DNA from 4 places in the Streptomyces sp. NPDC056883 genome. Region 2 is predicted to be linked to each of the others. Evidence: riboswitches for the same ligand, from Rfam matches in the RefSeq annotation. Region 2 holds a riboswitch; each other region holds the start of a gene.
The links. A riboswitch is a leader RNA that binds a small molecule or an ion and turns the genes downstream of it on or off. The one in region 2 is predicted to bind cobalamin.
Positions count from the first base shown of each region.

Region 1: another riboswitch for cobalamin. It lies ahead of ACFRU2_RS40070 (energy-coupling factor ABC transporter permease); the one in region 2 lies ahead of ACFRU2_RS02830 (DUF4430 domain-containing protein).
Region 3: another riboswitch for cobalamin. It lies ahead of ACFRU2_RS10765 (ribonucleoside-diphosphate reductase subunit alpha); the one in region 2 lies ahead of ACFRU2_RS02830 (DUF4430 domain-containing protein).
Region 4: another riboswitch for cobalamin. It lies ahead of metE (5-methyltetrahydropteroyltriglutamate--homocysteine S-methyltransferase); the one in region 2 lies ahead of ACFRU2_RS02830 (DUF4430 domain-containing protein).

Region 1 is NZ_JBHUBS010000031.1:46,616-54,135, reverse strand. It holds gene ACFRU2_RS40095 (EF-hand domain-containing protein) at 1-130, shown strand, start outside; gene ACFRU2_RS40090 (PadR family transcriptional regulator) at 176-730, opposite strand; gene ACFRU2_RS40085 (energy-coupling factor ABC transporter ATP-binding protein) at 1,152-1,985, opposite strand; gene cbiQ (cobalt ECF transporter T component CbiQ) at 1,982-2,731, opposite strand; gene ACFRU2_RS40075 (energy-coupling factor ABC transporter substrate-binding protein) at 2,736-3,071, opposite strand; gene ACFRU2_RS40070 (energy-coupling factor ABC transporter permease) at 3,080-3,775, opposite strand; cobalamin riboswitch at 3,804-3,998, opposite strand; gene ACFRU2_RS40065 (flavodoxin family protein) at 4,276-5,007, shown strand; gene ACFRU2_RS40060 (MFS transporter) at 5,023-6,279, opposite strand; gene ACFRU2_RS40055 (winged helix-turn-helix transcriptional regulator) at 6,418-7,299, shown strand; gene ACFRU2_RS40050 (hypothetical protein) at 7,359-7,520, opposite strand, start outside.
Region 2 is NZ_JBHUBS010000001.1:598,691-606,210, forward strand. It holds gene ACFRU2_RS02810 (short-chain fatty acyl-CoA regulator family protein) at 1-60, opposite strand, end outside; gene aceA (isocitrate lyase) at 440-1,726, shown strand; gene aceB (malate synthase A) at 1,837-3,432, shown strand; partial or broken gene ACFRU2_RS02825 (3-hydroxyacyl-CoA dehydrogenase family protein) at 3,553-3,702, shown strand; gene ACFRU2_RS02830 (DUF4430 domain-containing protein) at 3,826-4,314, opposite strand; cobalamin riboswitch at 4,455-4,594, opposite strand; gene ACFRU2_RS02835 (epoxide hydrolase family protein) at 4,698-5,843, opposite strand; gene ACFRU2_RS02840 (helix-turn-helix transcriptional regulator) at 5,907-6,875, shown strand; gene ACFRU2_RS02845 (carbonic anhydrase) at 7,065-7,520, shown strand, end outside.
Region 3 is NZ_JBHUBS010000003.1:381,876-389,395, reverse strand. It holds gene ACFRU2_RS10780 (carbon starvation CstA family protein) at 1-1,480, shown strand, start outside; gene ACFRU2_RS10775 (YbdD/YjiX family protein) at 1,477-1,674, shown strand; gene ACFRU2_RS10770 (GNAT family N-acetyltransferase) at 1,763-2,260, shown strand; cobalamin riboswitch at 2,319-2,455, shown strand; gene ACFRU2_RS10765 (ribonucleoside-diphosphate reductase subunit alpha) at 2,615-5,005, shown strand; gene ACFRU2_RS10760 (ribonucleotide-diphosphate reductase subunit beta) at 5,005-6,024, shown strand; gene ACFRU2_RS10755 (hypothetical protein) at 6,057-7,520, shown strand, end outside.
Region 4 is NZ_JBHUBS010000002.1:67,754-75,273, reverse strand. It holds gene metE (5-methyltetrahydropteroyltriglutamate--homocysteine S-methyltransferase) at 32-2,353, opposite strand; cobalamin riboswitch at 2,527-2,753, opposite strand; gene ACFRU2_RS05680 (GntR family transcriptional regulator) at 2,848-3,522, opposite strand; gene ACFRU2_RS05675 (2-dehydropantoate 2-reductase) at 3,750-4,721, shown strand; gene fdhD (formate dehydrogenase accessory sulfurtransferase FdhD) at 4,747-5,595, shown strand; gene ACFRU2_RS05665 (PAS domain-containing protein) at 5,733-6,182, shown strand; gene frc (formyl-CoA transferase) at 6,270-7,520, opposite strand, start outside.

The DNA.
Region 1 (7,520 bases), on a different contig from region 2:
TTCGGCGATGGCGGAGATGGGCGACCCGTTCGTCACCGGCCCGGTCGCGGAGGCCGTGATCGCCGCCAAGGACTCGAACGACGACGGCCTGCTGAGCTTCGACGAGTTCTGGGCCTCCCTGAACAAGTAAGCACCCGCGCCGCCCCCCGGCCCCCTGTCGGGCCGGGGGCGCGCGTCAGGCCTCGCGCGGCCCGCCGGTCATGCCCTCCACCTCGGCGAGGGCCTCCTCCAGCCAGCGCAGCCAGAAGGTCTCCAGCCCGGTTCCCGCGTGCAGCACGACACGCCGCAGCCGGTCCTCGTCGGAGTCCCGGCCGGCCGGGAAATCCTTCTCCTCGATGCCCTCGTACACGGCCAACTGGGCCCGGTGCAGCTCCAGGTGCCGCCGCAGCTCGGCGGCCAGCCCCTGCGGCCCGACCACCGCGGCCGCCCGGATCCGCAGCAGCAGGGGATCCCGCACCGCCTTGGGGTCCTGACGCTCCCCGACCCACCGCGCCAGCTCCCCGCTCCCGGCGGGCAGCACCTCGTACTCCTTCTTCTGCCCGCGCACGGGACCCTCGCTGGGCAGCGCCCGGATCAGCCCGGACTCCTCCAGCCGGCCGAGCTCGCGGTAGATCTGCTGGTGCGTCGCGGACCAGAAGTACCCGATCGACTTGTCGAACCGCCGGGTCAGCTCCAGCCCCGACGAGGGCTTCTCGAGCAGGGCGGTGAGGATGGCGTGCGGGAGCGACATGCGGCCATCCTAGGTTTGCGGCAGATCGAGGACCGCGATGCCCTTCTCCAGGGCGAGGCTCCCGCCGCACGGGACGACGGTTCCCCAGTCGCCACCGCCACTGCGGTGCGTCCAGCGCCATGTACCCCGGTGCTCCCTCCCGGTCCAGGACCGAGGGGTCCGTCAGCGCCTCCTGCAGTTCGTACGTGCTCAGGAGTCCGACCGGGCTCCACACCCAGCCGGCGGAGAGCAGGCGCCGTCCGTCCGGACTCACGGCGAGCCCGGTCGAATGCGTGCGGGTACCGGAGCCCGCTGGAGTGTTCGGCCCCGTCCGGGGGGCAGCGGCGGAACCCGCCGACCGCGTCGACCAGTTCTCGCCGTCCCACCGGAGGGACAAGGGTGCGCTCGATGTCTCGATCATCATCACGAAGCGCGAACCTGCCTACCTCCAGGCGGCCAGTGCCTCCGGATTGCGGGGCCCGGGGGCACCCGCCTCCAGCAGTCCGTGGGCCCGCAACAGCGCGGCCACCGCCGGGGACCAGGCCTGGCGCAGGCCCGCCTCGGTCAGGAGGGCCGGCTCTGAGAGGAGGGCTTCGGCCGGACCGAAGCGGATGCCCGCCGGGGTCAGGACCGCCGCGTCGTCGGCCCAGCGGACCGCCAGGTCCACGTCGTGGGTGGCCATGACCACCGTCGTGCCGGAGGCGCGCAGTCCCGCGAGGACGTCGAGGAGCCGCTCCTGGCCGTCCGGGTCCAGACCGGCCGTCGGCTCGTCCAGGATCAGCACCCGCGGAGCCATCGCCACCGCGCCCGCGATCGCCGCGCGCTTGCGCTGGCCGTAGGAGAGCAGATGGGTGGGGCGGTCCCGGAGCCGGGTGATGTCCAGGGCGGCGAGGGCCGAGTCCACGCGGGCGCGGACCTCGGGAGCGGGCAGCCCCAGGTTCATCGGGCCGAAGGACACGTCCTGTTCGACCGAGGCCGCGAACAGCTGGTCGTCGGGGTCCTGCACCACCAGCTGGACGGACGTGCGCAGCCGGGTCAGTCCGGCCCGGTCGTACGAGACCTCCGTGCCGTCCAGCCACAGCGATCCCGCGCCGGGCCGCAGGCCGCCGCTCAGCAGCCGCATCAGCGTGGTCTTGCCGCTGCCGTTGCGGCCCAGCAGGGCCAGCGCCCGGCCCGGCGCGATGGCGAAGTCGACGCCGGTCAGGACCGCCGGGCCGTCCTCGTAGGCGTAGCCCGCACCGGACAGTTCCACCACCGGGTTGAGTGACGGGTTCACGAGTACAGCCCCTTCAGGGTGAGGGTCAGGGTGATCAGGGCCGCCAGCAGGCCGGCGGTGGCCGTCAGGAAGCGCCACGACAGGGCCGCCTCCGGTACGAGGACCCGCAGCGCGCCGTCGTAGCCGCGTCCGGCCAGACCCGCCTGGAGCTTGGCCGCGCGGTCGAAGGCCCGTACGAAGGAGGTGGCGGCCAGCCCGGCCAGGGACCGCCACAGCGCCGCCCGGCTCGTGTGCCCGAGCCGGGCGGCCTGGGCCCGGCGGACCTGGGCCATGGAGTCGAGCAGCAGGAAGCCGATCCGGTACATGACCAGGGCCACGTCCACCACGGGGGCCGGCACCCCGGCCCGGACCAGCCGGGGCAGTACGTCGGAGACCGGGGTGGTGAAGGCGAACAGCAGCAGCCCGAGCGAGGCCGCCGAGGTCCGCAGCAGCAGTTCGGCGGCGAGCCGGGGGCCGTCGGGGGCCAGGGACACCGGCCCCGCCGGGCCGCCGACCGCGAACAGCAGGGGCAGCGCCCCGGTGAAGCAGAAGCCGAGCGGGATCCGGAAGGCCCGCCAGAGCTGCCGGCCGGCCACCCCGGCCGGGCCGAGCAGCACGGCGAGGGTGGCGGCGGCCACCAGCGGCCCGCCCGGCCAGGGGGGCAGGCACACGGCGGTGACCGTCAGCCCGATCCCGAGCAGGGCCTTCTCCAGCGGGTGCCGGCCGCGCCAGCGACTGCCGTGCGCGGCCACGTCGATCGGCAGCACCCGGCTACGCCTCCGGTGCGGCGGCGGGAGCGGCCGCAGCGGCGGCCGCGCCCTGGCGGCGGCCCTTGCGGACCCCGAAGTAGTACGCGAGGACGCCCGCGCCCAGCGCCGCCTGCAGGGCGAACAGCGCGGACTCGACCTCGCCGGAGGGGGGCTCGTACAGCGGGGAGAACCAGGGCTCGTAATCCGGCTTCAGCTCGGTGATCGCCGCCTCCGCCTGCGCGTCGGCGCCGGCGAAGGGCTCCTCCTTGCCCTCGCCCAGCCCCAGCGCGATCGGCAGGACGGCCAGCGCCGCCACCAGGAGCAGCAGCAGGGTGTTGATCTTCGCGTTCTTGGACATCCCGCTCATCAGGCCGCCGCCTTCTCTCCGGTACGGGGGGCCGTCAGCTTGGCGACACCCAGCCGGACCAGGTCCGACTTGCTCGACGCCATCAGCAGCCGCATCACGAGGACGGTCAGCAGCCCCTCGCTCACGGCCAGCGGGATCTGCGTGACCGCGAAGATCCCCCCGAACTTCGCGAGCGAGCCCACGAACCCGGAGGCCGGGTCCGGGAAGGCCAGGGCGAGCTGCACGCTGGTGACGCAGTAGGTGACCAGATCGGCGAAGAAGGCGCCGAAGAACACGGTCACCATCAGCGGGAGTCCGGACGTGCGCAGGAGCCGGTAGACGGCGTAGCCCGCCCACGGGCCGGCGATGGCCATCGAGAAGACGTTGGCGCCGAGCGTGGTGAGTCCGCCGTGCGCCAGCAGCAGGGCCTGGAACAGCAGGGTGATCGTGCCGAGCACCGCCATGATCGGCGGCCGGAACAGGATCGCCCCGAGCCCGGTGCCGGTGGGGTGCGAGCAACTGCCCGTCACCGAAGGGATCTTCAGGGCGGACAGGACGAAGGTGAAGGCCCCGGACGCACCGAGCAGCAGCGTGCTCTCCGGGTTGGCCTTCACCTCTCGGGTGAGCGAGCGGACGCCGTGGACGACGAAGGGGGCGGACGCGGCGCCCCAGGCGACCGCGTGCAAAGGGGGCAGGAACCCCTCGGCTATATGCATGGGTAGGGAGACCTCTCCAGCACCTCGTGGATGGACAACGCGCCCCGGCCGGTCTCCTGGCTCACGGGTTGACGTCCATGCTCCGCCTTCCCGGGCAGCGCGGAACCTCCCGCGCAGCCCAGTGGCTTTCCCGCAGGAGTGGAGCCGGACTTCCCGATCACAGTGGCGAGGGCCGCACCGGTTTCCCACCGGTTTCCCGAACACCAAGGCCCGCTGACCCTAGTCGGCCGCACGGACCGGGAACAACCCGCCCCAATCGCGCCGCCGCCTGTCCGGATTCCGCTTCGCCGTGACTCTCCGCCACCGGGGTCGCGGTCTCCTCCCCAAGGGTGGGGAGCCGAGGGGGAGTTCCGTAGGCCCGCCGTCGTGGGCGACCGGCGGATCCGGGGCCCGGCGCCGTTCCGCCCGGGTGGTGCACGCTTGGACGGGTGCGGTGTGGCGCACGCCCGGACGGGTGCGGTCCGCTGGCGGGTCCGCCCCGGGACGCCGAGCCTGGTGGGGTGACCACCGAATCCGATGCCGCGCCCGCCTCCGACTACTCCGACCTGACCGCCGTGGTGATCAACTGCACCCTCAAGCGGTCTCCGGAACGGAGCCACACGCAGGGCCTGATCGACGTCAGCACCGGCATCATGAAGCGCCAGGGCGTCCGGGTCGAGGTGCTCAGGGCCGTGGACCTCGACATCGCGACCGGCGTCTGGCCGGACATGACGGAGCACGGCTGGGAGACCGACGAGTGGCCGGTCGTCTACTCGAAGGTCATGGCCGCGGACATCCTCACGCTGGCCGGGCCCGTATGGCTGGGTGACAACTCCTCGGTCATGAAGCAGGTGATCGAGCGCCTGTACGCCTGCTCGTCGATCCTCAACGAGCACGGCCAGTACGCCTACTACGGTCGCGTGGGCGGCTGCCTGATCACCGGCAACGAGGACGGCGCCAAGCACTGCGCGATGAACGTCCTGTACAGCCTCCAGCACCTCGGATACGTCATTCCGCCGCAGGCGGACGCGGGCTGGGTCGGCGAGGCCGGCCCGGGCCCCTCGTACCTCGACCCCGGCTCCGGCGGGCCGGACAACGACTTCACGAACCGCAACACGACCTTCATGACCTGGAACCAGCTCCACCTGGCGAGGATGCTCAAGGACGCCGGTGGCATCCCCGCCCACGGAAACCAGCGCTCCGAGTGGGACGCCGGCTGCCGGTTCGACTTCGAGAACCCCGAGCACCGCTGAGCTCGGGCCGGCCCGTCAGATGAGGTCGCGGTGGCGGCCCACCTTGGTGGAGAAGAGGTAGAGCGGGGGCAGGAGGGCGGCGGCGCAGACGGTCCAGAGCGCGGTACGGGCGCCGAAGTGGGTGGCGAGGAGACCGGCGGTGAGCGCGCCGAGCGGCAGCGCGCCCCAGGAGACGAAGCGGACCGTGGCCATCACGCGGGACAGCAGTTCCGGGGGTGACTGCGTCTGCCGGTAGGTGCGGGTGGTGATCGAGCCGATGACGGTGCCGAAGGCGAAGCCGGCGTTGCCCAGGGCGAACCAGAACGCGTCCCCCGCCGACGTGGTCAGCGGGGCGAGCAGGAGCAGCGCGCCGCCGGCCAGATCGGCCAGGATGATGCCCCGCGCGGTGCCGAGGCGCGTGGTCACGCGGACCGCGACGGCGGCGCCGGCGAGCGCGCCGACCCCGTCCATGGCAAGGACGAGACCGAGCTGCATGGAGTCGAGGCCGGCTCCGCGGACCAGGTAGAGGGGGGTGAGGGCGACGAGGGCCGCGTTGAGGAAGTTGGCGGCGGTCGCCCAGATCATGCAGGGGCGCATGACCGGGTGCTTGGTGACGTAGCGCCATCCCGCGCGGATCAGCCGCAGCGCGCTCTCGCCGGTGCGGGGCGCGGGGCGGCTCTCGGGGAGGGTGCGCAGGAGCACGGCGGAGGCCAGGTAGCTGGCGGCGTCCACGACGATCGCGCCGACCGGGCCCGTCACACCGATCAGGACGCCGCCGAGGGAGGGTCCGCCGGTGTCGGTGACGGCGTGCGTGCCCGACATGACGCTGTTGCGGGCGGCCAGCTGCCGGGCCGGGACGACGGCGGGCAGGAAGGTCGAGTTGCCGATGTCGAACAGCACGGTCGCCGAGCCGGTGACGAGCGCCGCGAACACCAGGTGCGGATAGGTGAGCGTGCCGATCCACCAGGCGAGCGGCAGCGATCCGAGCGCCGCGAACCGTACGAGGTCGAGCGTGACCTGGAGCCGGCGCAGCGGCACGCGCTGCGCGAGGACGCCCGCCGGGAGGCTGAGCAGCAGCCAGGAGACCTGCCCGGCGGCGGCGAGCAGGGCGACCTGGAAGGCGGTGGCGTCCAGAACGGTGAGGGCGACGAGCGGCAGGGCGAGGGAAGTGACGGCGGTGCCCGCGCCGCTGACCGTGGCGGCGGCCCAGAAGCGCCAGAAGACGCCCGGCGACGAGGTCTCCCGTTCGTCTTCGCGTCGGTCGTGCTCTTGGATCGCTTGCGTTCCGCTCATGCGGAGCCCACCCCCGGGTCTTGTCAGTCTCTTTTGGGAACTAACCTGTTCCAGGTGAGTTTCTATCCGGAACTGACCTCATGGCGCAAGATGGTTCCGACGAACGGCCGCCGTGCGCGCAGAAGTGGAGACGTGGTGATGAGGTCGATCCCCGAGCGGGACGCCGCCTGTGCGATCGCGCAGGCCGCGGCGGTGGTCGGCGACTGGTGGAGCCTGCTCCTGATCCGGGAGACCGCCAGGGGGCACCACAGGTTCGACGCGCTCCAGGAGGAGCTGGGCATCTCCCGGAAGGTGCTCGCCGAGCGCCTGGCGCACCTGGTGGAGACGGGGGTGCTGGAGAAGGTCCCGTACCAGGAGCGGCCGACGCGGCACGAGTACCGGCTGACCGAGAGCGGCCGGGGGCTGCTGCCGGTCCTGCTGTCGATGCAGGACTGGGCCGACCGCTGGCTCCTAGGTGACGGCTCTCTCAGCGGCACCGCCGGCGAGGCGAGCGCGGAGGCGCGGCGCGTCGCGGACCTGACCGGCCGGCAGTTGCCGCGCCTGCGGCTGTCCGGTCACCGGGACGGCGTGCCGGTCGACCCGGTGGCCGACGCCGTGGCCACCGTCCTGTTCTGCTATCCGGCGACCGGGAGCCCCAGCCCCCTGCCGGAGGGCTGGTCGCAGATCCCCGGCACCGTCGGCTGCACGCTGGAGAACCGGCTCTTCCGGGACGCCTACGAGGACTTCCGCGCCGCGGGCGCGGAGGTGCGCGGCGTCAGCACCCAACGCCCCGACGAACAATGCGTGTTCGCGAGCCAGGAGGGCATCCCCTTCACCCTCCTCTCCGACGTCGACCTCCGCCTCGCCGCCGCCCTGCGCCTGCCGACCTTTCGTGCCGGACAGCTGCTGCGGCTGAAGCGGACCGTGCTGGTCGTCGACCGCGACGGCACGGTGCGGCACGCGCGCTTCCCGGTGACGGACATCCCGGCGGCGGTGAACGAGGCGCTGGCCGAGGTGCGGCGCCTGGCCGCGGAGGACTGACATCGCGTCGTCGCGGGGTTCGGTCGCACGCCGTATCGATCGTCCTCCGCCGAGACGGTCTAGCTCTGCTTCTTGGACTCCAGCCACTCCACATAGTTGTGCGAGGCATTGCTGCCCTGCTTCCCCGGCGAGATTTTCATGATCGCCTGGTTCTTCTCCGGGTCCCCGGTCAGGTACGCCTCGGTCAGGACGTACGGAAGGCCATCCACGCGGAACCGGAT
Region 2 (7,520 bases):
GGTCATGCGGCGCTCCTCGCGCAGCCTGCGGAGCCGCGCCCCCGCGTACGTCTTGCTCACCGGACTCCTCCACCGTCGGACGGGCACCGTCAGCATAGGGGGACTCAGCCCGCCCCGAGGCTTCGCAAGCTTGGCAAAACCGGCCTTGAAGATTCGCAAACCTTGGCAGCCGTACCACCTTGATGGCACCCAGTGCCAATGCCAGAGTCGGTCCTGCGGCCAGCCGGACCGGTAGCCGGGACGGACCCCAAATCCCCGATTCATGCCCTGATTTCGGCGATTCGATCGGCCCGCTTCCGGCGGATCGGCAGCATTGCTCAGCTCCGCCCCTTCAGGCGGGTCCGGCGGCCGCATCTCCTCATCAGGCACGTAGTGCCAGTGCTCGGGCTTCCACTCGGCGCATTGGCAGAACAAGCGACGGACGGAAACGGTGACGGTCATGGCAGAGGCGAACACGACGGCGGCGGCCGAGCAGCTGAAGCAGCGGTGGGCGAACGACCCGCGGTGGGCGGGCATCGAGCGGACGTACACCGCACAGGACGTGGTCCGGCTGGCCGGCAGCGTCCGCGAGGAGCACACCCTGGCCCGCCGAGGCGCAGAGCGCCTGTGGCGACAGCTCCACGAACAGGACTACATCCACGCGCTGGGCGCCCTGACCGGCGGCCAGGCGGTCCAGCAGGTGCGGGCCGGGCTACAGGCGATCTACCTGTCCGGCTGGCAGGTCGCGGCCGACGCGAACCAGGCCGGGCACACCTACCCGGACCAGAGCCTGTATCCGGTCAACTCCGTTCCCCAGGTGGTCCGTCGGATCAACAACGCGCTGCTGCGCGCCGACCAGATCGCCACCGCCGAGGGCGGCGCCGACACCACGGACTGGCTGGCGCCGATCGTCGCGGACGCCGAGGCCGGCTTCGGCGGACCACTGAACGCCTTCGAGCTGACGAAGGCGATGATCGCGGCCGGCGCCGCGGGCATCCACTACGAGGACCAGCTCGCCTCGGAAAAGAAGTGCGGCCACCTCGGAGGCAAGGTCCTCGTCCCCACCTCGCAGCACATCCGCACCCTGAACGCGGCCCGCCTCGCCGCCGACATCGCCGACACACCGACCCTGATCATCGCCCGAACCGATGCCCTGGCAGCGAACCTGATCACCAGCGACGTCGACGAGCGCGACGCCCGGTTCGTGACGGGCGAGCGCACCGCGGAGGGCTTCCACCGCGTGCGCAACGGCATGGCCCCGGTGATCGCCCGCGGTCTCGCCTACGCCCCGTACGCCGACCTCATCTGGGTCGAGACCGGCACCCCGGACCTCGCCCAGGCCCGCGAGTTCGCCGAGGCGATCCACGCGCAGTACCCCGACCGGATGCTTGCCTACAACTGCTCGCCGTCCTTCAACTGGAAGGCGGCGCTGGACGACGACCAGATCGCCAAGTTCCAGCGCGAGCTGGGCGCGATGGGCTACCGCTTCCAGTTCATCACCCTGGCCGGCTTCCACTCCCTCAACCACGGCATGTTCGACCTGGCCCGTGGCTACGCCGAACACGGCATGACCGCGTACGTGGACCTCCAGGAGCGCGAGTTCGCCGCGCAGGCGCAGGGCTTCACCGCGGTCAGGCACCAACGCGAGGTCGGCACCGGCTACTTCGACCTCGTCTCCACCGCCGTCAACCCGGCCTCCTCCACCACCGCACTCGCCGGCTCCACCGAGGAAGAGCAGTTCCACTAGGAATCCCCTCGCCCCCGGCCGGCCCGCGTCCTGCCACCTGCCGTCCGACGGTGCCCGAGGCTCCTCCCCGCCTCGGGCGCCCGCCGCCCCACGCCGAGGAGAAGATCCGCATGTCACTCAAGCCCCTGCTCAGCAGCGTCCAGATCCTCGGTGTGCCGGGTGAACGCCACGAGGAGATCCTGACGCCCCCGGCCCTGGAGTTCATCGGCCGGCTCGACGCGGCGTTCGCCGAGCGCCGCCTGGGCATCCTCAAGGAGCGGCGCCGCCGCTCCGCCCACCTCGCCGACGGCAAGCAGCTCGCCTTCCCGCTCGCCACCCGACCCGTCCGCGACGACCCCCACTGGCGGGTCGCACCTCAGGGCCCCGGGCTCACCGACCGCCGGGTGGAGATCACCGGGCCGCCCGAACGACGCATGACGGTCAACGCCCTCAACTCCGGCGCCCGGGTGTGGATGGCGGACTTCGAAGACGCCACCGCGCCCACCTGGGACAACGTCATAGGCGGCCAGCTGAACCTGCTCGACGCCATCGAGCGCCGCATCGACTTCACCACCGCAGAAGGCAAGGAGTACCGCCTCGGCGAGAACCTCGCCACGATCATGGTCCGCCCGCGCGGCTGGCACCTCACCGAGGAGCACCTGGAGATCGACGGCCGCCCCGTGTCGGCGTCGCTCGTCGACTTCGGCCTGTACTTCTTCCACTGCGCACAGCGGCAGATCGACGCCGGGCACGGCCCCTACTTCTACCTCCCCAAGCTGGAGAACGCGTACGAGGCACGGCTGTGGAACGACGTCTTCGTCCTCGCACAGGACCTGCTCGGCATTCCGCGCGGCACCGTCCGGGCCACCGTCCTGATCGAGACGATCACGGCCGCCTTCGAGATGGAGGAGATCCTCTACGAACTGCGCGAGCACAGCGCGGGACTGAACGCGGGCCGCTGGGACTACCTCTTCAGCCTCATCAAGACCTTCGGCCACCGCACCGACTTCCAGCTTCCCGACCGGGCGGCCGTCACCATGACGGCCCCCTTCATGCGCGCCTACACGGAGCTGCTCGTCCGGACCTGCCACCGGCGCGGCGCCCACGCCATCGGCGGCATGGCCGCCCATGTCCCGAGCAAGGACACCGAAGCGGACTCCGCCGCGTGCGCGAAGGTGCGCCTCGACAAGGAGCGGGAGGCCGAGGACGGCTTCGACGGCTCCTGGGTCGCCCACCCCGGACTCGTCCCCGTCTGCCACGAGGTCTTCGACAACCTCCTGGGGGACCGGCCGAACCAACTGGACCGGACGCGTGAGGACGTCGACGTGGCGGCCGCCGACCTCCTGTCCGTCCGCCGGATCGCCGCCCCGCCGACCTCGGAGGGCATCCGCTCCAACGTGGCAGTGGCACTGCGGTACTTCGACGCCTGGCTGCGCGGCAGCGGAGCCGTGGCCCTGTACGGCCTGATGGAGGACGCCGCGACCGCCGAGATCGCGCGTGTCCAGATCTGGCAGTGGCTCCGCCACGACCGGGTGGACCGGGGGACGGTCACCGACCTCCTCGACGCCGAATGCGCGGCTCTGGAGGCCGAGGACCCACAGGCCCTCGCCCTCGAAGCCAGGGAGATCTTCGTGGACACCGCCCTCTCGGTGCAGCTCCCCGCCTTCTTCACCCCCGAGGCCTACACCCGCCACCTCGTCCGCCGCGCCCCCTGGCCGCGCAGGTGACCGCGTGAGCGCCCCCGTACAGCCGGAGCGGATCCTGCGGGTCGGGGTCGTCGGCGGTGGCCGGATGGGAGCCGGAATCGCCGAGGTGTGCGCCCGCGCCGGAGTGGACACCGTAGTCGCCTGGATACGGTCGAGGCCATCGCGGAATCGCTGTACGAGGAGTTCAAGGAACCGCTGTACGCCCCGCCCCCGCTGCTCCGGCGGATGGTGCAGGCGAGGCTGCTGGGCCGCAAGAGCGGCCGCGGGTTCCACACGTACGGCCGGGTCTGAGGGGCCCGGCAGGCCTCCGGCCATGAGGGTGCGCCGGAGGTGCCCGAGGGCGGTGGGGGTGTGGCGAGTGGTGTCGCCGCGCCCCCACCGTGCAAGGCGCTTCTCGCGGCGCTGCTGCGCCTGCTAGAAGGCGGTCCAGGTGTAGGCGACCTGGTCGCCGGCCTTCAGCTTGAACTGGCAGCCGCCGACCGGGGTCGCAGTGCCGTTGACGGAGATGCTCCAGTAGGCGGCGCCGCCTCCGCCTACGCTCTTGATCGTGTCGACGGAGAAGTCGTCGAACGAGGCGTACCAGGTCCCGTCCCACGTGAAGTGCTTCTTCTTGGCGGCGTCGTCGAGTGCGGCCGTCGGTGTGGGCACGGCGCTCGGGTTGGCACCACCGTTCGTACCGTCGCACTTGTGCGTCCCGCCGGCGATGGTGGTCACGTCGTGCCCCTTGGTCTTTATCTTCCCCTTGAACAGCAGGCCGTTGGGGCCCTGCACGGTGAGGCTGACCTTGACCGGGGCATTCGTGTTCGGTGCCGGCTTGGCGTGGGCGACGGCGGGCGCGGTGGCGAGCGCGAGTCCCAGGGCGGCCGTCGTGACGAGGGTGCGACGGACGAGGTTCGGGCGCATGGGTTGCCTTTCGGGCAGAGCGGCCGCAGCAGGGCCCCTCCGCTGCGGCATCGCCCGGCAGCACCGGTCCCCGGTGCGGCGGGAGCAGGCTGTGGCGAGTCGGCGACTCAAGGCTCCGCGCTGCAGTCCGTGACAGTGGGAGTCGGTGCGAGCCGTATGGCGGGCTATCCGACTCGGGGCGCGGATGCGCCCCACACGGTTGCAGGTCAGCGCCGGATTCACACCGGCTTCCCCCTGGCCACACGGCGATTCAGTTGTCACCCGGTCCGACCGGGCACACGCATCGTACGGTCGCCGCCACGTGGTGACCAGTGGCACCTTCCGGTGTGCGCCGAAGCCGGGTCTGGTTCTCCGCCATGCCAAGCCGACCCGGCCTTGAGGTGTCAGGCGCCGCGCGTGCCGAAGAAGGCGCGGACGTCGGCCACGAACGCCTCCGGCTGCTCCAGCGAGAGGAAGTTGCCGCCGCGTTCGAGCTCGGTCCAGTGGGTGATGTTGTGGTCTCGCTCGGCGAAGCGGCGGATGGCGATGTCGGTGTGCAGGGCGACGGCGACGCCGGTCGGGACGGTGCCGCGGGCCTTCGGGGCCCAGGCGCTCGGGTCGTGGCCCGCCTCGTAGTACAAGTTCGCCGAGGAGCCCGCCGTGCCGCTGAACCAGTAGACACTGATGTTGGTCAGCAGGCGGTCGCGCCCCACGGCATCTTCGGGAAGCTCGGCGGCGGGGTCCGTCCACTCCTTGAACTTCTCGGTGATCCAAGCGAGTTGGCCGACCGGCGAGTCGTGCAGTCCGTAGGCGAGGGTCTGCGGACGGGTGGACTGGATGGCGTTGAAGCCCATCTTGTCCTGCTGGAAATCCTCCAGCCGCGCCAGCCGCTCCTGCTCGGACGCGGTCAGCCCCTCGAACTCGGCAGGATCCCCGGAGGGGAAGGTGACCAGGCCGTTGACGTGAATGCCGACGACCGCGTCGGGCGCCTGCCGCCCCATCTCGGCAGCGATCCAGGCTCCACCGCCTGTTCCCTGGACGCCGTACGTGCCGTAGCCGAGCCGCCCCATCAGCTCGACGAACGCCCCCGCGATGCGACCGGTGTTCCAGCCGGCCTCGCCGAGCGGACCGGAGAAGCCGGTGCCGGGCGTGGACGTCACCACGACGTGGAAGTCCTCCGCCAGCGGCCGGATGACCTCGACGAACTGCACGAACGAGCAGGGCCAGTCGTGCAGCAGGAGCAGCGGCACCGCCGCCGGGTTCTGCGAACGGACGTGCAGGAAGTGGATGTTCTGGCCGTCGATCTCGGTGGTGAACTGCGGGAACTCATTGAGCTCCGCCTCGGCCTTGCGCCAGTCGAAACCGTCGGCCCAGTACGCGGCCAGGGCCTTGAGGTAGTCGGTGGGCACACCCCGGCTCCAGCCGGCGCCGGGGATCTCGCCGCTCCAGCGGGTACGTGCCAGCCGCCCCCGCAGGTCGTCGAGCTCCTCCTGCGGGACGTCGATGCGGAACGGCTTGATCCGGGCGTCGGTGTTGCTCTTGTTCTCCATGAGTACGACAGTATTCTGAATATAGGCACGATACGTTCCTAATAGCGCGACAGGCTTGTCCTCATGCTTGATACATCCGCACGGTTGCTGCGCCTCCTCTCCCTTCTGCAGACCCCGAGGGCCTGGCCGGGATCCGAACTGGCCGAGCGCCTCGGGGTGAGCGGCCGCACCGTCCGCAACGACATCGACCGACTGCGCGAGCTCGGCTACCCCGTGGACGCCACACGGGGAACCACCGGCGGCTACCGGCTCGGCGCCGGGGCGGCGATGCCTCCGCTGCTCCTCGACGACGAGGAGGCCGTCGCGGTGACGGTCGCGCTGCGCACCGCCGCGCAGGGCGTCGTCCCCGGCACCGAGGAGATCTCCCTGCGGACGCTCGCCAAGCTGGAGCAGGTGCTGCCCTCCCGGCTGCGCCGCCGGGTGCGGACCCTCATGACATACACCGTGGCCGTGCCGGCCGACGCTCCGGCCCCGACCGTCACCGCGGAGGTACTGACCACCCTGGCGTCCGCCTGCCGCGACCAGGAGCGACTGCGGTTCGACTACCTGGACCACGCCGGCTCGCCCACCCGTCGCATCGTGGAGCCCTATCGGGCGGTGAACTGGGGACGGCGCTGGTACCTGGTGGCATGGGACGTCGAGCGCCAGGACTGGCGGACCTTCCGGGCCGACCGAATCCGGCCCCGCACCCCGACCGGGCCGCGCTTCACCCCGCGCGAACTGCCCGGTGGCGACGCTGCGGCGTACGTCTCCCGACGGGTATCGGGCGCGGCCTGGCGCTACCACGCACGGGTCACCGTCCACGCCCCGGCGGAGGCGGTGATCGAGCAGATCAACCCTGCGGTCGGCACGGTCGAGGCACTCGACGCCGACACCTGCGTCCTGACCACCGGCGCCGATACGGTGCAGACCCTCGCGGTCTATCTGGGCATGCTCGACTTCGACTTCTCCGTCACCGAGCCCGCGGAACTGGTGACCCACCTGCGCCGACTCGCGGACCGCTACTCCCGCTCCACACCACCTACGCCCTGAGGCGAGAAGACCCGCCGGCCCGACCTGCCGAGCCGTACCGCAGGGTTTGGAGCAAAGTGCCGGTCGGCATGGCGGCAGGTCGGCGTTCCGCACGACTCCGTCGTCCCGATCGAGCCGGGCTCCGGGAGGAACCCGCCATTTCCGTCCCGGAGCGGCCGCGGCGGGCCGGAGCGGGGTTAACGTCCCCGAATGTCCTCGAACACACAGGCGTCTTCCGCCAGTTCGCCCAGCCGTCGCGTCCTCCTGCGCACCGCCCTGGCCGGCACCGCGGCCGCCGGGTCCGCCCTCGGACTCGGTTCCGTTTTCCCGGCCTCCGCCTCCGAGGCCTCCGCCGAAGCCGTGGACGGGGTCCGTCCCCGGAGTCCGGAGGAGGCGCTGCGCCGCCTGGCGGCGGGCAACCGGCGCTGGGCGGCGTACCGCCAGCAGCATCCGCACGAGTCCCGTTCCATACGCCTCCAAGTGGCGCGGGAACAGCACCCGTTCGCGATCGTGCTGGGCTGCGTCGACTCCCGGGTGCCGCCGGAGCTGGTCTTCGACCAGGGGCTCGGCGACCTGCTGACCGTGCGCGCGGCGGGGGAGGTGCTGGACGAGGCGGTGCTCGGCAGCATCGCGTACGGGGTCCTGGAACTCGACGTCCCCCTGGTC
Region 3 (7,520 bases), on a different contig from region 2:
GCTGCTCGCCATCGTCGCGGGCGGCTGGGTCGCCGAGTCCTCGCTGGCGGACACCTTCACCCTGGAGAAGGAGACGCTGGTCCTCTGGATGATCGCCTACGGGTTCGTGGCGTCCGTCCTGCCGGTGTGGATGCTGCTCGCCCCGCGCGACTACCTCTCCACCTTCATGAAGGTGGGCACCATCGGGCTGCTCGCCGCGGGCGTGGTCATCGCCATGCCGACGCTGAAGATGCCCGCGGTCACCGACTTCGCCTCGCGCGGAGACGGCCCGGTCTTCGCCGGCTCGATGTTCCCGTTCGTCTTCATCACCATCGCCTGCGGAGCCCTGTCCGGCTTCCACTCGCTGGTCTCCTCGGGCACCACCCCGAAGATGATCCAGAAGGAGACCCAGGTCAGGGTCATCGGCTACGGCGCGATGCTGACCGAGTCCTTCGTCGCCATCATGGCGATCATCACGGCCTGCATCATCGACCCGGGCCTGTACTTCGCCATCAACTCCCCCGGCGGCGTCGTCGGCGCCACCGTCGAGACGGCCTCGCAGGCCGTGACCAACTTCGGCTTCGCCATCTCCCCCGAGGCCCTCACCCAGGCCGCGAAGGACGTGGAGGAGACCAGCCTGCTGTCCCGTACGGGCGGCGCGCCGACCTTCGCACTCGGAATGTCGGAGATCTTCTCGTCCGTGATCGGCGGCGCCTCGATGAAGGCGTTCTGGTACCACTTCGCGATCATGTTCGAGGCCCTGTTCATCCTGACGACCGTGGACGCCGGCACCCGCGTGGGCCGCTTCATGCTCCAGGACACCCTCGGCAACGTGCACAAGTCCTTCAAGGACGTCAGCTGGAAGCCGGGCGTCTGGTTCGCCAGCGCGATCGTCGTCGGCGGCTGGGGCTACTTCCTGTGGGTCGGCGTCAAGGACCCGCTGGGCGGCATCAACCAGCTCTTCCCGCTGTTCGGCATCGCGAACCAGCTGCTCGCGGCGGTCGCCCTGGCCGTCTGCACCACCCTGCTGATCAAGTCCGGCCGGCTCAAGTGGGCCTGGGTGACGGGCGTTCCGCTGGCCTGGGACCTGGCCGTCACGCTCACCGCCAGCTACCAGAAGATCTTCTCCGACAACCCGAAGATCGGCTTCTTCGCGCAGCGGGACGTCTACCAGGACGGGATCGAGGCGGGCAAGGTCCTCAAGCCCGCCAAGACCATGGACGAGATGCACACCGTGGTCACCAACGCCACGGTGGACGGCGTCCTGTCGGTGTTCTTCGCCCTGCTGATCATCATCGTGCTCGTGGACGCCGCCCGGACCTGCCTGGCGGCCATCCGCAAGCCCGAGTCGGTCAAGCTCGCCGAGATCCCGTGGACCGAGTCCAAGCTCGTCGCCCCGGCCGGTCTGATCCCGACGGCCGAGGAGCGGGCGGAACTCGCCGCCGCCGGCCTGGACTCGGGCGGGGGCCGCGTCCAGGACTCCGTGCGGGAACCCGCGTGACGCGCCTGCGCCACGTGCTGGGCCGGGCCCGGTTCTTCGTCAGGGAGTTCTCGGGCGAGGCCGCCTACGACCGCTACGTGGCGCACGCCCGTACGCACGATCCGGACGCGGTGGTCCAGTCGCGCCGGGCCTTCGAACGGGCCCGCACGGACGCCCGCGAGGGCGACCCGCGCGAAGGGTTCCGCTGCTGCTGAACCGTGGGGCCGCACAGGGGCCGCCGCGTTCCGTCCACCCGACGGAACGCGGCGGCCCCTTGCGTTTCCCTGGCGCACACTCGATGCCATGGACATCATCATCAGGACGGCGGCGGCCGCCGAATACGAAGAGCTCGGCGAGATCACCGCACGGGCGTACCTCGACGACGGACTGCTCGACTTCGCCGAGGAGGACCCCTACCTGAGCCGGCTGCGCGACGTCGCCGGCCGGGCACCCGACGGCGAGGTGCTCGTCGCGGCGTACGAGGGCACGCTGCTCGGTGGTGTGACCTTCGCCCCTCCCGGCAGCCCGCTCTGCGATATCGCGGGCCCCGGCGAGGCGGAGTTCCGGATGCTGGCCGTCTCCCCGGCAGCCCGCGGACGCGGCGCGGGCGAGGCCCTCGTACGGGCCTGCGTGAACCGCGCCCGGGAGCTGGAGGGCGTGAGCCACCTGGTGCTGTCGACCACGGAGAAGATGCTCGGGGCGCACCGGATCTACGACCGGCTGGGCTTCGTACGGACCCCCGAGCGGGACTGGTACCCGGTTCCGGGGCTGCCCCTGCTCACCTACCGCCTGGAGCTCTAGGCCACACCGCCCGCGAGGAGCGACACAACATGTGGGGGCTACCGCAAGCACCGGCCCCCACATGTATGCTCATGCTCGCTGTCGTCGCAGGGGAATCCGGTGAGAATCCGGAACTGTCCCGCAACGGTATGAAATGCACCGACCCGCTCGCTGCATCCGCAAGTCCGAGGACCTGCCGACAGTGCGCCCGGCTCGACCGAACCGGGTGCAGACACGTCCGGGCCTCGCGGTTGGGCCGGTGGACGCCACGTGGCGCACGCGCACTGCCCTGCCAGGCACGCGCTCCCCCACGTGCGCCCCCTCGCGCCCCGCACCAACGGTGACCCCGGAGCCGAGCGAGGGAGAGCTCCCCCCGTGACCATCGCGCCTTCCGCACCGCGCGCCGAGTCCGACCCGTCCACCTACGAGGGTCCGGGGGCCGCGCTCCTGCGCACGCTCACCGAGCTGACCGCCGACCTGCCCGACACCGACCCCGGCCGGGTCGCCGCCGCCGCGCTGCGCGGCCGCAGCGCCGCCGCCGACGAGGCGGAGCTCCGTACGCTCGCCACCGAGGCGGCCGCCGGGCTGATCTCCGAGGACCCGGCGTACTCCCGGCTCGCCGCCCGCCTGCTGACGCTGGCCGTCCGCGACGAGGCCGCCGGCCAGGGCTCCACCTCCTTCTCCGGCTCCGTCGAGGTCGGCCACCGCGAGGGGCTCATCGCCGACCGCACCGCAGACTTCGTACGCCTGCACGCGAACCGGCTCGACGCGCTGGTCGAGCACGCGCTCGCCGAGGGCGCCGACGACCGCTTCGGCTTCTTCGGCCTGCGCACCCTGCACAGCCGCTACCTGCTGCGGCACCCGATCACCCGCCAGGTCATCGAGACCCCCCAGTACTTCATGCTGCGCGTGGCCTGCGGCCTCGCGGAGAACGAGTCCGTCCAGGCCGTCGAGGAAGTCGCCTCCCTCTACCGGCTGATGAGCCGCCTGGACTACCTGCCGTCCTCCCCCACGCTCTTCAACTCCGGCACCCGCCACCCGCAGATGTCCTCCTGCTACCTGCTGGACTCCCCGCTGGACGAGCTGGACTCGATCTACGACCGCTACCACCAGGTCGCGCGCCTCTCCAAGCACGCCGGCGGCATCGGCCTCTCGTACTCCCGCATCCGCGCCCGCGGTTCGCTGATCCGCGGCACGAACGGCCACTCCAACGGCATCGTCCCGTTCCTGAAGACGCTGGACGCCTCCGTCGCCGCCGTGAACCAGGGCGGCCGCCGCAAGGGCGCAGCCGCGGTCTACCTGGAGACCTGGCACGCGGACATCGAGGAGTTCCTGGAGCTCCGCGACAACACCGGCGAGGACCAGCGCCGCACCCACAACCTGAACCTGGCCCACTGGGTGCCGGACGAGTTCATGCGCCGCGTGAACGCCGACGCCGACTGGTCGCTGTTCTCCCCGGCCGACGTCCCCGAGCTGGTCGACCTGTGGGGCGACGCGTTCGACGCCGCCTACCGCAAGGCCGAGGAGTCGGGCCTGGCCCGCAAGAGCATGCCCGCCCGCGACCTGTACGGCCGGATGATGCGCACCCTCGCGCAGACCGGCCAGGGCTGGATGACCTTCAAGGACGCCTCCAACCGCACGGCGAACCAGACCGCCGAGCCGGGCACCGTCGTCCACTCCTCGAACCTCTGCACCGAGATCATCGAGGTCACCAACGACGGCGAGACGGCCGTCTGCAACCTCGGCTCGGTCAACCTCGGCGCCTTCGTCCTCGCCGAGTCCGGGGACATCGACTGGGAGCGGCTGGACGAGACCGTCCGCACCGCGGTCACCTTCCTCGACCGCGTCGTGGACATCAACTTCTACCCGACCGAGCAGGCCGGCCGCTCCAACGCCCGCTGGCGTCCGGTGGGCCTGGGCGCGATGGGCCTCCAGGACGTCTTCTTCCAACTGAAGCTGCCCTTCGACTCCCCCGAGGCGAAGGCCCTGTCCACGAAGCTCTCCGAGCGCATCATGCTCGCGGCGTACGAGGCCTCCTGCGACCTGGCCGAGCGCAACGGCCCGCTCCCCGCGTGGGAGCAGACCCGCACGGCCCGCGGCGTCCTGCACCCCGATCACTACGACGTCGAGCTGAACTGGCCGGAGCGCTGGGACGCGCTGCGCGCCCGCGTCGCGAAGTCCGGGATGCGCAACTCGCTCCTCCTGGCCATCGCCCCGACGGCGACCATCGCCTCCATCGCGGGCGTGTACGAGTGCATCGAGCCGCAGGTCTCCAACCTCTTCAAGCGCGAGACCCTGAGCGGGGAGTTCCTCCAGGTCAACGGCTACCTGGTGCAGGAGCTCAAGCGGCTCGGCGTCTGGGACGCCCAGACCCGCGAGGCGCTGCGCGAGTCCTCCGGCTCGGTCCAGGGCTTCGGCTGGATCCCGGCGGAGGTGCGCGACCTGTACCGCACGGCGTGGGAGATCCCGCAGCGCGGCCTGATCGACATGGCGGCGGCGCGCACCCCCTTCCTCGACCAGTCCCAGTCGCTGAACCTGTTCCTGGAGACGCCCACCATCGGCAAGCTCAGCTCGATGTACGCGTACGCCTGGAAGCAGGGCCTGAAGACCACGTACTACCTGCGTTCCCGCCCCGCGACGAAGATCGCCCGCGCCGCCTCCGGCAGCACGGTCCCGGCGGCCGCCACCCCGCTCCCGCAGGCCGTCGACGCCGACGCGCTGGCCTGCTCCCTTGAAAACCCCGAGTCCTGCGAGGCCTGCCAGTAATGAGCACCACCGACACCACGAAGAACCTCCTGGACCCGGGCTTCGAACTGACCCTCCGTCCCATGCGCTACCCGGACTTCTACGAGCGCTACCGGGACGCGATCAAGAACACCTGGACCGTCGAGGAGGTCGACCTCCACTCGGACGTCGCCGACCTCGCGAAGCTGACGCCCTCCGAGCAGCACATGATCGGCCGGCTGGTCGCCTTCTTCGCGACGGGCGACTCGATCGTCTCGAACAACCTCGTGCTGACCCTGTACAAGCACATCAACTCCCCGGAGGCGCGCCTGTACCTGTCGCGCCAGCTCTTCGAGGAGGCCGTGCACGTCCAGTTCTACCTGACGCTGCTCGACACCTACCTGCCCGACCCGGACGACCGCGCGGCCGCCTTCGACGCGGTCGAGGAGATCCCGTCGATCCGCGAGAAGGCGCAGTTCTGCTTCCGCTGGATGGACTCGGTGGAGAAGATCGACCGCCTGGAGACGGCCGCCGACCGCCGCCGCTTCCTGCTGAACCTGATCTGCTTCGCCGCGTGCATCGAGGGCCTGTTCTTCTACGGCGCCTTCGCGTACGTGTACTGGTTCCGCTCCCGCGGCCTGCTCCACGGCCTGGCGACGGGCACCAACTGGGTGTTCCGGGACGAGACCTGCCACATGAACTTCGCGTTCGAGGTCGTGGACACGGTCCGCAAGGAGGAGCCGGAGCTCTTCGACGACGCCCTCCAGCAGCAGGTCGTCGACATGCTGAAGGAAGCCGTCGAGGCGGAGCTGCAGTTCGGCCGCGACCTGTGCGGTGACGGCCTGCCGGGCATGAACACCGAGTCGATGCGCGAGTACCTGGAGTGCGTCGCGGACCAGCGCCTGGTCCGCCTCGGCTTCGCGCCCATCTACGGCTCGCAGAACCCGTTCACCTTCATGGAGCTCCAGGGCGTCCAGGAACTGACGAACTTCTTCGAGCGCCGCCCGTCGGCCTACCAGGTCGCGGTCGAGGGCACGGTCGACCTGGACGAGGACTTCTAGGCCCCCGTCATCGCTTGCTAGCGTCCCCGCCCATGGGAAGATCCACCTGGCTCACCAGGTTCTCGGGCGGGGCCGCGCTGCTTCTGGCGCAGGTCGCGATCTACGCCTTCGTCGTCAGACCGGGCATGCTCGTGCCCCGCCCGGACGTCGTCATACCGGGGGCGGCGGCGCTCCTGTGCACCGCCGCCTGGCTCGCGGGCCGGCTCCGGCCGGCACGGACCACCGCGGCACGGACCACCGCGGCACGGACCACCGCGGCACGGACCGCGGCGGAGGCCGCCGCGGCACCCGTTCCGGCGCCGCCCGGGCGGCTGCGGTGGAGGCGGATCGGACTGCTCCGGCCGTACGTGCTCGCCTGGTTCCTCTTCTGCGCCCCGGTGGTCCTCGCCGATCTGGCCCTGCAGCCCGACGGGGCCGACGCCCGCCGCATCTCGGCCCTGCAGGACGCGGGTGCTGTCGTCGACGAGGTACGCATCACGCGCGTGCACGCCCTGCGGAAAGTGGGCGAGTGGACGGGCCGCCGCAGTGGCTCCACCCACCCGCGGCACACCGGTGATGTCACCGTCGAAGTGCCCGCGATCCACGACACCGAGCCGCTGCGCGTCGACGGAGCCCGGCTCGGCCCCTTCGCCTCGAAGAAGGGCGACCACGTGTGGGTGCTCCACGTCCCCGGCAGGCCGGGGCTCGGCGGGTACATCGACGAGGAGTCCGACACCGAACGGCTCGGCACCGGCGGATCCTCCCTGTGGGGTCCCCGCACCCCGGACGGCGCCGGCTTCCTCCTCTTGCTCCCGGTCCTCGCCCTGCTGCCCGTCCTGGGCCTCGGCCTGGCACGGGTGTTCATGCTGACCGGCCCCCTGCGGGTGCTCCGCGAGGACGCGCGCTCCGGCGGCCCCCTGCCCGCCGTCCGCGCCGAGGTCACCGCCGCCCTGCGGACGGACACCACCGTCCTCGGCCGACGCGCGGGGACCCTGAGCACGAGGTCCACGTCCCGGCTGGGCCTCACGCTCGCGGACGGCACCCGGATCGGGGCCCGCACCGGCCACGCCGATGTCGATCACTCCCTGCCCGCGCTCGCGGCCGCGTTCGCCGGGCGGCCCGGCTGGCTGTGCGGCGCCGCGCGCTGGCGGCTGCTCGGGGCCCTTCAGCCCGTCGTGTTCGTCACCGACGACGGGGAGGCGCTCTGGCTGTCGCTCGACCGCGACACCTTCGAGGAGGTGCTCGCGGACAGCACCGCGGAGCCGGACCCCCGACGCGGAGTACGGCCCGTTCCGCCGCTCACCCCGGTGGCGGCGGGCTCGCACGTGCCCTGGCTCGCCGCCCTGTGCACCGCCTTCGCCCTGCTGCTGGCGCCCCTGCTGACCCCGTCCACCCATGCGCTGTCCTGGGTGCTGTGCTCGCTGTCGGCGCTCTCCCTCGCGGCGGCCTTCGTGCTGCTGTTCACGGACCGCCGCCGGGTCCGTGCCAGGGCGACCGGATGGACCGTGACCACGGAG
Region 4 (7,520 bases), on a different contig from region 2:
GGCATCCCGTACGCCGGCCGTCATGCGGGAATCAGGCGTTCGGCGGGATCTCCGCACGCACCCGGCGGGCCGCCTCGACGAGGTGCTCCAGCGAGTCCTTCGTCTCGGGCCAGCCGCGGGTCTTCAGACCGCAGTCGGGGTTGACCCAGAGGCGTTCGGCGGGGATCGCCCCGAGTCCCCTGCGCAGCAGGTCGGCCGCTTCACCGGCCGAGGGGACGCGGGGAGAGTGGATGTCCCAGACTCCCGGCCCGACCTCGCGCGGGTAGCCCGCGCCGGCGAGCTCGTCGGCGACCTGCATGTGGGAGCGGGCCGCCTCCAGGCTGATGACGTCGGCGTCGAGGTGCTCGATGGCCTCGACGATGTCCCCGAACTCCGCGTAGCACATGTGGGTGTGGATCTGGGTGTCCGGCCGGACGCCGCTGGTGGTGAGGCGGAAGGATTCCGTGGCCCACGCCAGGTAGTCGGCGTGGTCGGCGGCGCGCAGCGGCAGCGTCTCGCGCAGGGCGGGCTCGTCGACCTGGATGACGGACGTACCGGCCGCTTCCAGGTCGTCGACCTCGTCGCGCAGGGCGAGTCCGACCTGGCGCGCGGTCTCGCCGAGGGGCTGGTCGTCGCGTACGAAGGACCAGGCGAGCATGGTGACCGGGCCGGTGAGCATGCCCTTGACCGGCTTGGCCGTCTGTGCCTGGGCGTACGTGGTCCAGCGGACGGTCATCGGGTCGGGACGGGAGACGTCCCCGGCGAGGACCGGCGGGCGGACGTAGCGGGTGCCGTAGGACTGGACCCAGCCGTGCTGCGTGGCGAGGTATCCGGTGAGCTGCTCGGCGAAGTACTGGACCATGTCGTTGCGTTCGGGTTCGCCGTGCACGAGCACGTCGAGGCCCGTCTTCTCCTGGAAGGAGACGACCTCGCGGATCTCGGCCCGGATGCGTTCCTCGTAGGCCGCCGTGTCGATGCGTCCGGCGCGCAGGTCGGCGCGGGCGGTGCGCAGCTCCGTGGTCTGCGGGAAGGAGCCGATGGTGGTGGTGGGAAGCAGCGGCAGGCCGAGGTGGGCGCGCTGGGCCGCGGCCCGTTCGGCGTAGGGCTGGGCGCGGTGGACGTCGGCCTCGGTGATCGCTGCGGTGCGGGCGCGGACGGCCGGGTCGTGGGTGATCGGGGAGGCGGTACGGGAGGCCAGGTCGGCTCGGTTCGCGGCGAGTTCGGCGGCGATCGCGTCCGTGCCCCCGGCCAGTCCGCGGGCCAGCGTGCTGATCTCGCTGGCCTTCTGGCGGGCGAAGGCGAGCCAGCGCCGGATCTGCGGCTCGGTGTCCCGCTCGGCGTCGGCGTCGATCGGGACGTGCAGCAGGGAGCAGGAGGCGGCCACGTCGACCCGGTCGGCGAGGCCGAGCAGGGTGCCGAGGGTGGTCAGCGACTTCTGGTGGTCGTTGATCCAGATGTTGCGGCCGTTGACCACGCCGGCGACCAGACGCTTGCCGGGGATGCCGCCGACGGCGGCGAGGTCGTCGAGGTTGGCCGCGGCCCGGTCGGTGAAGTCGAGGGCGAGTCCCTCCACGGGCGCCTTCGCCAGGACGGGCAGGGCGTCGCCGAGCCGGTCGAAGTAGGAGGCCACGAGCAGCTTGGGGCGCTCGGTCAGGCGGCCGAGCTCGCGGTAGGCGCGGGCCGCCGCGTTCAGTTCGGCCGGTGTGCGGTCCTGGACCAGGGCCGGTTCGTCGAGCTGGACCCATGCGGCGCCCGCCGCGCGCAGGTCCGCGAGGACCCGGGCGTAGACGGGGAGCAGCCGGTCGAGCAGGGTGAGCGGTTCGAAGTCGGCGGCCACGCCGGGTGCGGGCTTGGCGAGGAGGAGGTAGGTCACCGGTCCGACCAGGACCGGGCGGGCCGTGTGGCCGAGGGCCAGGGCTTCCTTCAACTCGGCTACCTGCCGGGCGGGTTCGGCGGTGAAGACGGTGTCGGGCCCGAGTTCGGGGACCAGGTAGTGGTAGTTGGTGTCGAACCACTTGGTCATTTCCAGCGGGGCCACGTCCTGGGTGCCGCGGGCCATCGCGAAGTAGCCGTCCAGGGCGTCCGCCGCGACGGCGGAGCGGTGGCGGTCGGGGATGGCGCCGACCATGACCGTGGTGTCCAGGACGTGGTCGTAGTACGAGAAGTCGCCGGTCGGAACCTCGGTGATGCCGGCCCCGGCGAGCTGGGCCCAGTTGGTCCGGCGCAGGTCGCGGGCCGTGGCGCGGAGGGCTTCGGCGGTGACGCGGCCCTTCCAGTAGCCCTCGACGGCCTTCTTCAGTTCCCGGTTCTGTCCCTGGCGGGGGTAGCCGTACACGGTGGCCCGTACGGGCGCGGCTGCGGACTCGGTGGTCACGGAACTCTCCTTCGCGAGCGTGTCTCCATGAACCCGGTGACGGGTCGCGGAGGCGAAGGGTGCCGGAACGGGCGGACCGCCGGGGTCGCGTACGGCTGGGGTACGCGACGGGAGGATCCGCCTGAGGTGCACGCCGACCCGCCCACGAGGTCACCGGGAAACCGTGCGCGGTCGATCGCTCACGGGCAACGGGCAGGTCTTCGGACTCGCGGGCTCGCCTGCCGGTCTCCCGGCGGACTCCTAATGGCCGTCGCTTCCCAGGACCGGTTCCGGTCCCAGTGCGTATGACGGCGGTCGTTCCCGCTCACCGCTGCGGGGCAGTCCCGGATTCCCACCGGGTTCCCTCTTACGACGCATCCCGCCTGGCGAACGGGGGCGAACCAGCTGCGAGGCCCACAGTAGGGCGGGGGGCCGCGAAATGAACACGACTTCCCACATGTCGGACGGTGAAATGAGACACGACGGATCTCGGACGGTGCTTTCCGGCCGCCGGACTACTTCTCCCGCTCGTGGTACGTCTTGCGGGTGTGTTCCGTGTGCGCGCGCATGATCGCCGTCGCGGCCTGCCCGTCACCATCCGCGATCGCCGCGATCAACCGGCGGTGCTCGACCCAGGACTGGTGGCCGCGCTGGCGGGCGACAGGGGTGTAGTACCAGCGGACGCGCCGGTCCACCTGTCCGGCCAGCTCGGCGAGGACGGCGTTGCCCGCGAGCTCCATGATCTTCGCGTGGAGCCGGGCGTTCGTCGCGACGGCGGTGTCCACGTCGTCGGCGGCGACGGCCCGCTCCCCCTGCGCGCACAGCTCTTCGAGCGCGGCGACGGCCTCGGCGCCTGCGTGGGCGGCGGCCAGCCGGGCGGCTTCGGCCTCCAGCAGCGTGCGGACCGTGAGGAGCTGGTCCGCCTCCTCCTCGGTCGGCTCGTGCACGAACGCCCCCTGGGCGGGCCGCAGATCGACCCATCCCTCGGTGCTCAGGCGCTGCAGCGCCTCCCGTACCGGCTGCCGGGACACCCCGAGGTGTCCGGCGAGTTCGCTCTCGACGAGGTGCTGCCCCGGCTGGAGGGCGCGGGTGGTGATGAGCTCCAACAGGGCCCCGTAGACGCGGTCACGCAGCGGGCCGGGCCGCTCCAGCTTGGGCACCGTCCCCTGCGGCAGTCCTGTCGACAACATCACGGTCCCCTCCTGGGCAGCGCCGGTCGCTGCGTCGCGAAACCTCATGATGGATTGTCTTTCGCCTACAGTCTACGGCGCACCGTGCCGACCACCCCCGGACGGCCAACTCCCCCTCCCCCGGCCTGCGTCAGCCCTTGCCGCCCAGGATTCCATCCTGTAGACAATATTTCGTCGACAACGTTCGGCAGTTCCTCGGTACCCTCGACCGAACGGAGTGCCACATAGTGAAAGTCGCAGTTCTGGGCGCCGGTGCGATCGGCGCCTACGTCGGCGCCGCGCTGCACCGAGCAGGCGCCGATGTGCACCTCGTCGCCCGTGGACCCCATCTGGCGGCCCTGCGGGAGCACGGGGTCCGGGTGCTCAGCCCCCGCGGGGACTTCACCGCCCGCGCCCACGCCACCGACGACCCGGCCGCGATCGGTCCCGTCGACTACGTCTTCCTCGGGCTCAAGGCCAACTCGTACGCGGCGTGCGGGCCGCTCATCGAGCCGCTGCTGCACGGGGGCACCGCCGTGATCGCCGCCCAGAACGGCATCCCCTGGTGGTACTTCCACCGGCACGGCGGACCGTACGAGGGCCACCGGATCGAGAGCGTGGATCCCGGCGGCGCGGTCAGCGCCGTCCTCGCGCCCGAACGGGCCATCGGCTGCGTGGTCTACGCGGCGACCGAGCTGGCGGGTCCGGGGGTCGTGCGCCACCTCGAAGGCACCCGCTTCTCCATCGGCGAGCCCGACCGGTCCCTCTCCGAGCGCTGCCTGGCGTTCAGCGAGGCCATGCAGGAGGGCGGCCTCAAGTGCCCGGTCGAACAGGACCTGCGCAACGACATCTGGCTCAAGCTGCTCGGCAACATCTCCTTCAACCCGATCAGCGCGCTGTCCCGGGCCACGATGCGGGAGATGTGCCTGCACGGCGGTACGCGCAAGGTCATCGAGATCATGATGACGGAGACCCTCGCGGTCGCCGAGGCCCTCGGCTGCAAGGTCGGGGTCTCCATCGAACGCCGGCTGGCCGGCGCGGAGCGCGTCGGCGACCACCGGACCTCCACCCTCCAGGACCTGGAGCGCGGCAAACCGCTCGAACTCGACGTGCTGCTGGCGGCCGTGGTGGAGCTGGCGGAGATCACCGGGGTCCCGGTGCAGACGCTGCGGACCGTCCACGCCATCTCGGACCTGCTCGCGCTGCGGACCGCGGCATGACCCCGCCCCCGGCGGGCTGACCGCCGTGGGACGGGTCACGGAACGACGCAAGGTGCTCCGCATCCGGGAGGGCGCGGTCTCCACCCGGCCCGACACCCTGGTCGCCGAGGAACCCATGGAGATCCGGCTCAACGGCAGGGCCCTCGCCATCACGATGCGCACCCCGGGCGACGACTTCGCCCTGGCGGCCGGATTCCTCGTCAGCGAAGGGGTGTTGGGCAGCGCCGAGGAGCTGCGGAACATCGTGTACTGCGCGGGAGCCACGGCCGGCGGAGCCAACACGTACAACGTCGTCGACGTCCGGACGGCTCCCGGCCTCGTGCTGCCCGAGATCACGCTCGAACGCAACGTGTACACGACCTCGTCCTGCGGCCTGTGCGGCAAGGCGAGCCTGGACGCGGTCCGCACGACGGCCCGCTGGCCGATCCACGACACTCCCCCGGTCCGGCTGGATCCCGGACTGCTCGCCCGTCTCCCCGACCGGCTACGGGCCGCGCAGCAGGTCTTCGACCGGACCGGGGGGCTCCACGCGGCCGCGCTGTTCACCGAGGACGGCGAACTCGTCGACGTCCGCGAGGACGTGGGCCGGCACAACGCGGTCGACAAACTGGTCGGCCGCGCCCTGCGCGGCGGCATGCTGCCGCTGTCGCGGACCGTGCTGCTGGTCTCGGGGCGGGCTTCCTTCGAACTGGCGCAGAAGGCCGTGATGGCGGGCATTCCGGTGCTCGCCGCGGTGTCGGCCCCGTCCTCCCTCGCGGTCGACCTGGCCGCTGAGACGGGCCTGACCCTCGTGGGCTTCCTTCGCGGCGCCTCCATGAACGTGTACGCGGGCGAGCACCGCATCGCCCTGCGGGCCGAGGCCTCCCGGGGCTGACCCGCTCCCCCGCGGCACGGCGGCGGGGTCTCCACCGGCGGGGAGCGCCCCCTGCGCCGGAGAGGCCCCGCCTCAGCCATGCCCGCCCGGGCGCCGGACCGCCCTGGCGTCAGACCGCCCCGAGGAAATGAGGAGACATGACGGAGCTCGATCCCGAAGTCGTGCTGGGCATCGCCGCCCGGGCACCCGACGGCCTGGTGATCGTCGACCGCGCAGGGCTGATCCGCTACTGGAACCGGGGCGCGGAGCGCATCTTCGGGTACTCCGCGGCGGAGGTCGCCGGGCGCAGCCTGGACCTGATCATCCCCGAGAAGCACCGCAAGCGTCACGGGGACGGCTTCGTGAGCGCGATGGCGCAGGGGGCGAGCAGGTACGGGGAGGCCGATCTGCTGGCGGTGCCCGCCGTGGGCGCGGACGGCCGCAGGCTCGCCATCGAGTTCAGCGTGGTGCTGCTGACCGGTCCCGACGGCGCAGCCACCCACTGCGGCGCGGTCATCCGGGACGTCACCGCGCGACGGGCCCGGGAGAAGGCCCGGATGCGGCGCGAGGCGGCCGGCGACGCCTCCGGTGGGTCCCCGCCGGCCTGACCCCGCCGGCCTGAGCCCACCGCACACGGCCGGGTGCCCTGCACGCGAGGACCGCGTGCAGGGCACCTGGGTTTCCGGGGACGGGGGTCAGGCGACGACCCGGCCCTCGTGGAGCCTGCGGATGGCGTCCGCGTCGTAGCCGAGGTCGGCGAGCACCTCGTCGGTGTGCTCGCCGAGCAGCGGCGCGCCCTCGATCTCGGGCGTGAAGCCGGAGAACTTGATCGGGCTGCCCACCGTCAGGTAGGTGCCGCGCTCCTTCTGCTCGACCTCGACGATCGTGCCGCTCTTGCGCATGTCGGGGTCGGCGGCGAGCTCCTTCATGCTGAGCACGGGTGCGCAGGGCACCTCGAAGGTGCGCAGGATGTCGACCGCCTCGTACTTGGTCTTGTCCGCCAGCCACTTCTCGATCTCGCCGAAGATGTCCATGATGTGCGGCTGGCGGGCCGTGGCGGTGGTGTACTGCGGGTCCTGGGTCCACTCGGGCTTGCCTATGGCCTGGCAGGTGCGCGCCCAGTTCTGTTCCTGGATCGTGAAGTAGATGTAGGCGTTGGGGTCGTTCTCCCAGCCCTTGCACTTCAAGATCCAGCCCGGCTGGCCGCCGCCTCCGGCGTTGCCGCCGCGGGGAACCGCGTCGCCGAACTCGCCGTTCGGGTACTGCGGGTACTCCTCCAGGTAGCCGGTCTTCTCCAGGCGCTGCTGGTCGCGGAGCTTGACCCGGGTCAGGTTGAGCACGGCGTCCTGCATGGACACCGACACCTTCTGGCCGAGGCCCGTCGCGTTGCGCTGGATGATCGCGGTGAGCAGGCCGATCAGCAGGTGCATGCCGCTGTTGCTGTCGCCGAGGGCGGAGCCGCTGATGGTGGGCGGGCCGTCCCAGAAGCCGGTGGTGGACGCGGCGCCGCCGGCGGCCTGGGCCACGTTCTCGTAGACCTTGAGGTCGTTCCACTTCGAGTCGTCGTTGAAGCCCTTGACGGAACCGAAGATGAGCCGCGGGTTGAGCGCGTGGATCCGGTCCCAGCCGAGGCCCATGCGGTCCATCGCGCCCGGTGCGAAGTTCTCGACGAGGATGTCCGCCTCGCGGATCATCTTCTCCATGACCTCCTTGCCCTCGGGCGACTTGGTGTTGATGGCCAGCGAACGCTTGTTGCTGTTCAGCATGGTGAAGTAGAGGGCGTCGAGGTCGGGGATGTCCCGGAGCTGACGGCGGGTCACGTCGCCGCCGTCGATGCGCTCGACCTTGATGACGTCGGCGCCGAACCAGGCGAGCATCTGGGTGCAGGCGGGGCCGGCCTGGACCCCGGTGAAGTCGATCACCTTGATTCCGGCGAGCGGCAGTTC